Regions from separate parts of the Paenibacillus sp. FSL R5-0923 genome, predicted to be linked through region 1. Evidence: predicted binding sites of a transcription regulator. Region 1 holds the regulator's gene; each other region holds the start of a gene.
The links. The regulator NrdR, encoded in region 1, represses ribonucleotide reductase genes. The targets are predictions, from matches to a motif close to AACACNATATATNGTGTT.
Positions count from the first base shown of each region.

Region 2: a site for NrdR is predicted at 1,890-1,907, ahead of MKX35_RS23730 (adenosylcobalamin-dependent ribonucleoside-diphosphate reductase). Genes of this name have one in related genera too.
Region 3: a site for NrdR is predicted at 1,565-1,582, ahead of nrdI (class Ib ribonucleoside-diphosphate reductase assembly flavoprotein NrdI). Genes of this name have one in related genera too.

Region 1 is NZ_JBBPAT010000003.1:15,357-18,638, reverse strand. Features, by position in the region: gene coaE (dephospho-CoA kinase) at 1-272, shown strand, start outside; gene MKX35_RS31000 (lytic transglycosylase domain-containing protein) at 269-832, shown strand; gene MKX35_RS30995 (alpha/beta-type small acid-soluble spore protein) at 912-1,130, opposite strand; gene nrdR (transcriptional regulator NrdR) at 1,295-1,771, shown strand; tRNA gene MKX35_RS30985 (tRNA-Ala) at 1,931-2,006, shown strand; tRNA gene MKX35_RS30980 (tRNA-Lys) at 2,017-2,089, shown strand; gene MKX35_RS30975 (hypothetical protein) at 2,606-2,827, opposite strand; gene MKX35_RS30970 (hypothetical protein) at 3,011-3,282, opposite strand, start outside.
Region 2 is NZ_JBBPAT010000001.1:5,282,944-5,286,225, forward strand. Features, by position in the region: gene MKX35_RS23730 (adenosylcobalamin-dependent ribonucleoside-diphosphate reductase) at 1-1,706, opposite strand, end outside; gene MKX35_RS23735 (DEAD/DEAH box helicase) at 2,122-3,282, shown strand, end outside.
Region 3 is NZ_JBBPAT010000002.1:866,078-869,359, forward strand. Features, by position in the region: gene nrdE (class 1b ribonucleoside-diphosphate reductase subunit alpha) at 1-1,147, opposite strand, end outside; gene nrdI (class Ib ribonucleoside-diphosphate reductase assembly flavoprotein NrdI) at 1,134-1,493, opposite strand; gene MKX35_RS29110 (alpha-L-rhamnosidase-related protein) at 1,894-3,282, shown strand, end outside.

The DNA.
Region 1 (3,282 bases):
TAACCATTGTGGATATCCCTCTTCTTTTCGAATCAGGACTCGAGAACATGTTCCATGAAATACTGGTGGTCTACGTGCCTCGTGAAGTGCAAATCGCTCGATTAATGGAACGTAACGGACTTTCTATAGAACAAGCAGAAGCACGCTTAAATGCACAGATGGATATTGAAGCGAAGCGTAACAAAGCGGACTATATCATTGACAACAGTGGCGAACTTGCGCACACTGAGCAACAGGTTGCTGTTCTTTGGGACAGGCTGGGCTTATCATGAAATGGTTACGTAAAAAAAGAGTCCTTCTTCTGTTATTCATTGGTTTTACTGCGATATTGTTTCTGAGTACGAACTGGATGTCCTGGTTTTATCCGATCCATTATAAAGATGAGATCCGTAAGCACAGCGTTACGTACGATATTGACCCATTTCTAGTGGCTTCGATTATCCGAGTGGAAACGAACTTCAAAACTGGACGAGAATCCAGAAAAGGTGCTATAGGTTTAATGCAGCTTATGCCGGATACCGCCAAATGGGCCCTTGAAAAGGCCAAGCTTCCTGATGTTTCTATGGAGGAGCTAAAGCATGAACCATCAGCAAATATTGAACTAGGTACCTGGTATCTTTCAACATTATCCCGTCAATTCGAAGGTAAACGTACAGCGGTTATCGCTGCATATAATGCTGGACCGGGTAAAGTTCAAAAATGGCTGGATGAGGGGATCTGGGATGGAACGGATGCTACCATTAAGGATATTCCGTTTGGTGAAACCCGCCATTATGTACAGCGCGTCAACTATTACTATGATCAGTACACGGATATTTACAACGAATTCTAAAACCGTGTTATGTATAAAAAGAAGCATTAAACGATCTTGCGATCGTTTAATACTTCTTCAGTAAGCTTATGTGGACAGGTTATTTGTATTGACCTGCCAATTGTTGTTCTGCCAGGGTTACAAGACGTTTAGTGATGTAACCACCGATCGAACCATTTTCATAAGAAGTTTTATTGCCTTGGTAACCATCTGGGGAAAGCGTGATTCCGAGTTCTTGGGCAACTTCATATTTAAGTTGTTCCAAAGCACCACGGGAATTTGGAGCTACAAGGTTATTGGAGCTGTTGTTTTGGCTCATTGCTGTTCACCTCCTCTGTTGGTAACTGTATTATGTGCCGGACTTGCCATAATCATTACAATAAAAAAACGGTGATTTCTGGAAAAAATGAAATAGCCCTTTAAAAGCCGGATGTTTAACATACCGGGACTAAAAACATTATGTAATAGGAAGTGATGAAGCTTATGAAATGCCCTTACTGCGATCACACAAATACTAAAGTGCTCGACTCGCGACCAGCGAATGAGAATAAGTCCATCCGCCGCAGGCGTGAATGTGAGCGTTGCAGCAAACGGTTTACAACCTTTGAAATGATCGAGGAAACACCGTTAATCGTGATCAAAAAAGACGGCAGCCGCGAGGAGTTCAGCCGTGATAAAATACTGCGTGGTCTTATCCGTGCTTGCGAGAAACGCCCCGTCTCTGTAGAACGTCTTGAGAAGATCGTCTCTGAGGTGGAGAAATCCCTACGTGGGATCGCTGTAGCTGAAGTAGAGAGCCAACAGATCGGTGAATTGGTTATGGAGCAGCTCTATCCAGTAGATGAGGTCGCTTACGTTCGCTTTGCATCCGTATACCGGCAGTTCAAGGATATTAACATGTTTATGAAGGAACTGAAGGGTCTGTTATCTAAGAGTACTGGGGATCTGGACAGATTGTAGGGTTGTGGCTAGTCTAATGACTAAAAAAAGTGTTGACAGCGAAGGCGATTTTTTATATTATATAGGAGTCGCCTACGGCGCTTGGATTTGTCAGAATGACTTAAATACACCGAACTGAATTTTAGAATGTGTGATTACATACATCTGAAAATTACGTTTGGGGCCATAGCTCAGCTGGGAGAGCGCATCGCTGGCAGCGATGAGGTCAGGGGTTCGATCCCCCTTGGCTCCACCAAACTTCATATGGACTCTTAGCTCAGTTGGTAGAGCAGTAGACTCTTAATCTATTTGTCCAGGGTTCGAGCCCCTGAGAGTCCATCCTAAAGAAACGGCAGAAATGCCGTTTCTTTTGTTGTTCAGGAAGCGGAGTGACTTTTTATTTGGTTTTGATCGTGGTATAGTTTGGGTAGATAAATCGTACAATGCAAAGAGAGCCGTGCGGAAACACGGCTCCCAGTGCAATAGCCGCTTTTAAGGGCGGCGGCTTTCACGTATTACGGGTAGAAATAGACCGCATCCTTTGGACTAGGGCGGTCTATTTCTTTTTGAGGTAATTCAGAAGCTCAATGCTAAAAAGGTAGAACAAGTTGAAATGCAGGCTCTCTAGACCTATATTCCTGTTTGGCGCGAGGTATTTAAGAAAGCTTCTACTGCTAAAAAGAAAATGATGCTTAGTACGATCATTGAGTGTGTTAGGGTTTACCGAGATTCAGTAGAACTGACGTTAAAATTGAACATTAGCTCGTTTTTAGCGACTTCAAGTGTAAGTAGTCTAAAAGGTAATGATTATGATTTGAATGCTGGCAAGCAAGTGCATGGCATTCATTATGGAAATCAGTTTTCAGGCATTTTCCAGCCTAATTCATCATCCCACACGGCATCGATATCATCCAGGTGAACATGCCATTCACCACCGTCTACTTTTCTACGTATCTCGGTCAAACATTTCAACCAATGAAATAAATCGTTCAGCAAATCTTCAATCTGATCCGTCATGGACAGCTTGGTAGCGCCAGCGAAGATCTCCGTTGATCTGGACGAATCGAATTTGTACACTGTGAAAGACTCCGCCCGGTCTTTCCCTTCAAAATCCTGATCATAACGTTGGACAATGGCTGTGATTGCTTGTTGTTCGCTTTCTGTTAGGACGTATTCCCTCGTGCATGTGTAATAAATAGAAACACTGATAAGTCATTCCCCCCAAACATAGAAATGGATGCGATATCCAGTTCCTGTTTATTACCCTCCAAAAGTCGAAAGCAAACTAGGCCAAACCTGCATTCTGGCGCCGCATGAAGGACAATTCATTTCCCCGGCCAAATACGGCAATTGGTTCAAAAAAGAGGAATCGCCCAGCTGATCGGCTCGCTCCGCCAGTATTTGATGTTCCGCTTCAACGAATGCCTCAACGGGAGTAACCTCATGTGCTGCCTGAAGGGGTTCGAATACCGGATCTTCCGCGAATGCTTGTATACGACCGCCTTCTCCGCTCGGCCACAAGTAAGCCTCTT
Region 2 (3,282 bases), on a different contig from region 1:
TCTGGCAGCTCTTCACCTGGATGAGCTTCAAGCCATTCTTGGGCGATTGGAACGAACTGTTCATCGTAGCCAAGGCGACTTTGACGGAAATATTTAAAGGCGAAATAAGGCTCAATGCCTGTCGAGGTGCCTACCATTGTACCTGTGCTACCTGTAGGTGCTTGTGTTATCACTGTAACGTTACGCATGCCATGTTTACGAATCGCTTCACCAACCTCTGGATACGTTTCGAGCATATTTTTCATAAAGCCGCTCATTAAGTATTTCTCTGTGTCAAAAGCTAGGAAGGATCCCTTCTCACCAGCAATCTCTGCAGAAGCAAGGTACGCTTCACGAGCCATAAAGCCGTAAAGCTTGTCCAGAAACGCCAAAGATTCCGGGCTACCGTAACGGATGTTCAATTTGATCATCAGCTCAGCAAGACCCATCGTTCCGAGACCTACACGGCGTTCGTTTTTCTGATTCGCTTCATTTTCCGGGAAATGATAAGGCGTCTTATCAATGACATTGTCCAAGAAACGTACGGAATAACGCGTCGTAGTCGCGAGATCTTCCCAGTCTACATCATGATTCTTCTCATCGTAGAATTTGGACAGGTTCACAGCAGACAAATTGCAGACTCCCCAGCCTGGCAGTCCTTGCTCCCCACATGGGTTCGTACAAATGATCGGATTAAAATACCAGCTGTTGGACATCTGATTGTAGTATTCCATGAACACAACGCCTGGCTCAGCGGATTTCCAAGCGGATTCAATAATGGTGCGCCACACATCACGCGCTTTAACGGTGCGATAATGAATAACGTTTTTGCCCGCAGCCTTCCACTTGTCTAGATCGCCATCCCACAAATCGTTGTACTCTGGATCTGTAGTATCCGGAAATACGAGATCCCAATCCAGATTTTCTTTTACAGCCTTCATAAAGCTATTGCTCACACATACCGAAAGGTTCGCATTCGTAACTTGACCCATCGTTTGCTTTACGGTAATGAAGTCCTCCACATCTGGATGCCAGTCATTAATCATGAGCATAAGTGCACCACGACGGCTACCGCCTTGTTCAATTAATCCAGTGGTATAGCTAAACAGACCGCCCCAAGATACAGAACCACTGGAAGAACCATTAACACCTCTCACAATTGCCCGGCGTGGACGTAGAGAGGATAGGTTAATCCCTACACCGCCACCACGAGCCATAATTTCTGTCATTTCAGCCAACGTCTGCATAATGCCGCCACGGCTATCTTTTGGAGAAGGAATTACATAACAGTTGAACAGGGTTAGTTCTTCACTAGCGCCTGCACCAGCAGCAATTCGACCACCCGGTACGAGCTTCCAATCATCCAGAATCGAACGGAATTTACCCGCCCATTCTTCTTGAAGCTCAGGCGTCTTCTCCACAGAAGCCATAGCTGTAGACAGACGATCCCACATTTCCTCTGGTGTTTTTTCTATATTAAGCGTCAGCTTTTCAACATCTGATTTCACAAGTTCGCCGCTGCGCGTCTTCACGGTTACGATTCTGCCGTTACGTTCTACGATCTCTCCGACTTCCTTCGTAGGAAACTTCGGATCATCTTTTGTTAGAACGAGTACAACATCGCCCACTTTAGCATTATTGCTGTCGGCATCCTTCCAAGCATAACGATCCAAAAATATTTTTTCACTTAGCCCTTCAAGGCGTTGCTTACGTTCCACTTTACCCAATAGAAAAACCTCCCGCAATGTAGTAAATATTAGTTCCAGTTCAGGTGTGGGCGTACATTTTGTGACCCACAACAAAAACTTCCTTACACTTATCTTCCGTCTTACAGGTGTATGTAGGAAGTTCATCTTGTCAATAACAAATAGCAGCTACGCACTTTAAAAAAATCACATTTTCATGCTTTTGTCACAATATATTGTGTGCGTCAGCTTTTAAACTATACCACATATTGTATCGAAGGTCTTTTTCGAAAATAGAGTTAAGCAGCCGAAATATCGCAAACCTTGCCGCGTTTTCTCGCTTTTACTCTCTTTTTTAAAGGCTATTAAGAAAAATAGAAGGTTATGAATTCTCTTGTTTAAGAGCATACTACTCCTACGAATGATGATATGAAATAGCACCTGAGGAGGCTGTACCATGACGCAATTATTCCGTAATTCTCTACCTCACAAAGGTGGAAAGTCAGCGCCTATACTGCCTGTTCCTCTTTCTTTTGACCGGAATTGGCTGCAGGATCTAGAACTCAAACTAGATAAAGGTGGTCCGTGGGGAGACTACCGTCTGTCCAAGCTTGCTGTGCAAGGTGAACAAACGGGTCTAGTAACCAGCTTCGATGAGCTGCAATGCATGAAGCATTTATCCGGATTATCCCCGCTTCCTCATCAGCTCGATACCGCGCATAAGGTTTTGTTTGAGATGTCGGGCCGCGCGATTCTTGCAGATGAGGTTGGACTAGGAAAGACGATTGAAGCAGGACTTGTACTCAAGGAATATCTTGTCCGCGGTCTAGTCTCTAAAGTGCTTATTCTGGTACCCGCTTCCCTCGTATTGCAGTGGGTCCGCGAGCTGAATGCCAAGTTTGGCATCTCTGCTGTTGCACAGAAAAAAGCATATTCCTGGGGGAATGCGATTGTCGTCGCATCTATGGATACCGCGAAGCGCGATCCTCATAAAGAGATGCTGCTGGAAAATGAATATGACATGTTGATTATTGATGAAGCCCATAAGCTGAAGAACAAGAAATCGACCAATTATCTATTTGTACAGCAATTACGCAAAAAATATTGCCTGCTTCTAACCGCTACTCCCGTTCAGAATGATCTTGGCGAGCTATTTAATTTGATCACTTTACTGAAACCGGGGCAACTAGGAAATCAGGGTGATTTTGCTTCGAATTTCGTCGTTGATAAACGCCAACCTAAGAATGAAGGTCAGCTAAGAGACGAGCTATCGAAGGTGATGATCCGCAATCGGCGTGGCGAAGGTCCAGTTAATTTCACGAAACGAAAAGTCCGTAATATTCCGCTAGTTCTTTCACAGGAAGAGAGAGTATTATATGACGCTGTCACTTCTTTTGTTAAAGATCAGTATCAGGAATCAGGCGGCAATCTTAGCAGCATGCTTTCCTTGGTAACGCTTCAGCGTGAGGTGTGCAGCAGTAGGGATGCCGTCTTCATCACTTTGGTTAATCTGATCAAGAAGCTGCCTGCTGATTCGCCGAAACGCGATCGGATGATGGAGCTATTGCAGACACTTCGTACGGTTAAGACCAATACCAAAGCCGAAACAACACTATCT
Region 3 (3,282 bases), on a different contig from region 1:
GCAGCTGGAAGATTTCCGTGCAGAGGTTGGACATTTTGATCTGTCCAACGTTTTTCAGGGCATGAGCCTCATTGGCGTTGCTCTTGTTCATAATATATGGATAGCCAGATTCCAGCTGGATCATGGCGATTTTGGTCAGCATATCCCGTGCGCTCATGGCCTTTCTCTTTTTGACACGTGGATCGGCTAGCAGCTTATCGTACATTTCATCCAAATCCATGTCATCAAGATGCGTGCCATAAGCCTTGTACACACTGTAAGGGGCAAATACATGGAGCGGTTCATTGTCCTTCGCCAGCTTATAGAAGCGATTCGGAATGATCAGGCCGATGGACAGGGTTTTGAGTCTTGTTTTTTCGTCGGCGTTGATCTTCTTACTGTCGAGAAATTCAAGAACATCCCATCCAAAAATGTTGTAGTAGGCGGCTCCAGAACCTTTTCGTTGACCCATCTGGTCAGCATAGGAGAAGCCGTCTTCCATCAGCTTGAGCACAGGTATAATGCCCTTAGCCGCATCCTCCACACCCTTGATTGTCTCTCCGCGAGAACGGAGCTTGGACAGGTTGACAGCCACGCCACCGCCGATCTTCGATAGCTGCATGCAGGTATTGAGCACATAGTTGATCGAATTAAGCGAGTCGTCCATTTCGATAAGGAAGCAGGAGACAAGCTCACCGCGCCGGCTCTTGCCGGCATTCAAGAAGGTCGGAGTCGCTGGCTGCAGACGCTGCTCCATCATCGAACGGGCAAGCATGCCGGCAGTAGCGGCGTTGCCGCGTCCAAGATGAAGGGAGACTGCCGCCACACGGTCCGGATAATGCTCCAGATATTGCTTGCGGTCATTGCTTTTTACAGCGTAATCCGTATAGAACTTCGAAGCTGCCATATAGGATGGAAAGCTGAAGTTGTAAGAATGGGTAATTTGGTAGACATCTTCAATCTCAGCCAAGCTGTACTGTTCGTAAAAATTTTCGTAGAAATCCTGTTCAATCATATAATCAACCTTGGCTTTTGTATTCGCAAAAACCAGGCTCCGCCGTTCTACATCCCGCATAAATTCGGCTACTGCCTCAAGGTCTTTATCCAATTGAAAGAAACCACTTTCGTCTCTCTTCATCAACATGTTGTTTAGTTCAATATGCCGCAACTCGGCTCACCTCCTGTTTAATTCGTTCCACATCACCAAATGTGCCCGATAGCTCAAATTTACCGATAACTGGTACATTGTACCGATCTGCAATCAAGTCTGCGCTATGCGCGAACAGCTCGCCCCAGTTCTTGTTGCCGCTGGCGGCGATGCCTTTCAAATTGGAATAATTGTTCTTCAAGAAAGTAGACACCTTCTCTGGAATCTGTCCAAAGCCGGTGGTATATGTAATAAGCACATAGGGCTCGTCAATGGTCATATGCTCTTCAATCTGCACAGCTGGCAGCTTAAGCTTACCAATGAAGCGTTTGACGTTTCCGGTTTTTGAATCGTATGCGACTAGCATGGAGTCTCTCCCCCTGTATATATTACTGTAAAGATTGAATAGATAAGCTATAAATACTGGAAAATCATATGAATACTATATTTAGTGTGCGTTGTTTATTTTAATCACTATATGTTGAAAAGTCAACATGAAAAGTGCTTCCTGACTAGTTGGAAACTGGTCTAGTAAACGCTCTATTAAAGTGTTAATATCACGAAAATACGCAGGTTGGAGCGGTTTGCTAAGGCAGCTGTGTTGTTTTTTGTGCTGGATCTTACTGCATCTTTTTTATCATGACAAATTAGCGTCACTCCGTTGAGCAGAACTGTAATAAGAGTAAGATTAGCTGTATTCACTGTATGTTCAGGCAAGCGGAGTTGAGGTTTACTAGAGGGGGAACCAATGAAGGAGGAGATAGGTTATGACTCAAGCGATGCAGCGCCAGCAAGCGGTAACTATCCATAAAAATGAGGTGTTCGCTTTAACCGCAGAGCAGCTTCAACCTCAGCTTATTTACCGGGATTGTAAACCGAAGCAGATAATCCGGGTTGTAAAGAATGAACTAGCGGTGCATGGCTGGCAGGCAGAAACGATTCAAGGTGCAGAGTCTCTTTCTGCCATTGCTTTTGGTAAAGGGGAGGAGGTTATTCTAGATTTCGGAGAGCATCTAGTGGGAAGGCTGGCGATTCGGATTATTCCAATAGGTAGTCCCCCGGATGCTCCGTTACATCTGCAGATCACCCTCGGGGAAATGCCGGTGGAGATGGCTGAATCCTTTTCTGAGTATGACGGATGGCTAAGCAGCTCGTGGTTACAGGAAGAGCGAGTTCATCTGGATATACTGCCTTCATCACTAAATCTGGATCGTCGATACAGCTTTCGGTATGTAAAGCTTAAGGTACTTGATACGTCACCGAAGTATAAAGTATCCTTTGCTGAAATTAGTTGTACAGCGGAAACTTCGGCTGACCGCTCCCTTCAGGCTCCGTTGGGCCACACAGATCCTGAACTGCAAGCCATTGATGAAGTCAGCGTGAAGACGCTGGAAGAATGTATGCAGGAGGTCTTCGAAGATGGACCTAAGCGGGACCGAAGACTGTGGCTTGGTGACCTGCGGCTTCAGGCGCTGGCCAATTACGAAACGTTTTCGGGCAATGATCTGGTTAAGCGATGCCTGTACTTGTTTGCAGCTTATCCGGATGAGCGGGGGCGGATCACGGCTAACTTGTTCATGAAACCCCAGGTCATACCTGACGATACGTATCTCTATGATTATTCACTCTTTTTTGTATCTACACTTCATGATTATTACTTGGCTACAGATGACCGGAACACGCTGGAGGAGCTGTGGCCATCTGCTTATCGGCAGATAGAGCTGGCTTTAGAACGATTGGACGAGCGTGGCATTGTCACCGACGATGAGACCTGGTGGGCTTTTATTGACTGGCATCCGGATCTGAACAAACAGGCCCCGGCGCAGGCTATCTTAATCTATAACTTGAAATGCGCGCTGCATCTGGCCGTTCTTCTAGGAAATGAACGACAGGATCGTTTACGGCAGACGATTGAAGAACTTACGAAGGCCACTTTGGATCACTTATGGGACTCTGAATTAGGCTATTTTGTTAGTGGTGATATTAGGCAGGTTTCATGGGCTTCTCAGATCTGGATGGTGCTTGCCGGAATCGTTGAAGAAGAGCGCGGGAAGAGACTATTGCTGCGGCTTCAGCAGGATTCCGCTCCCATTCCGATGACCACACCCTATATGGTTCACCATTTTATTGAGGCACTGATTCAGATGGGCGAAAGG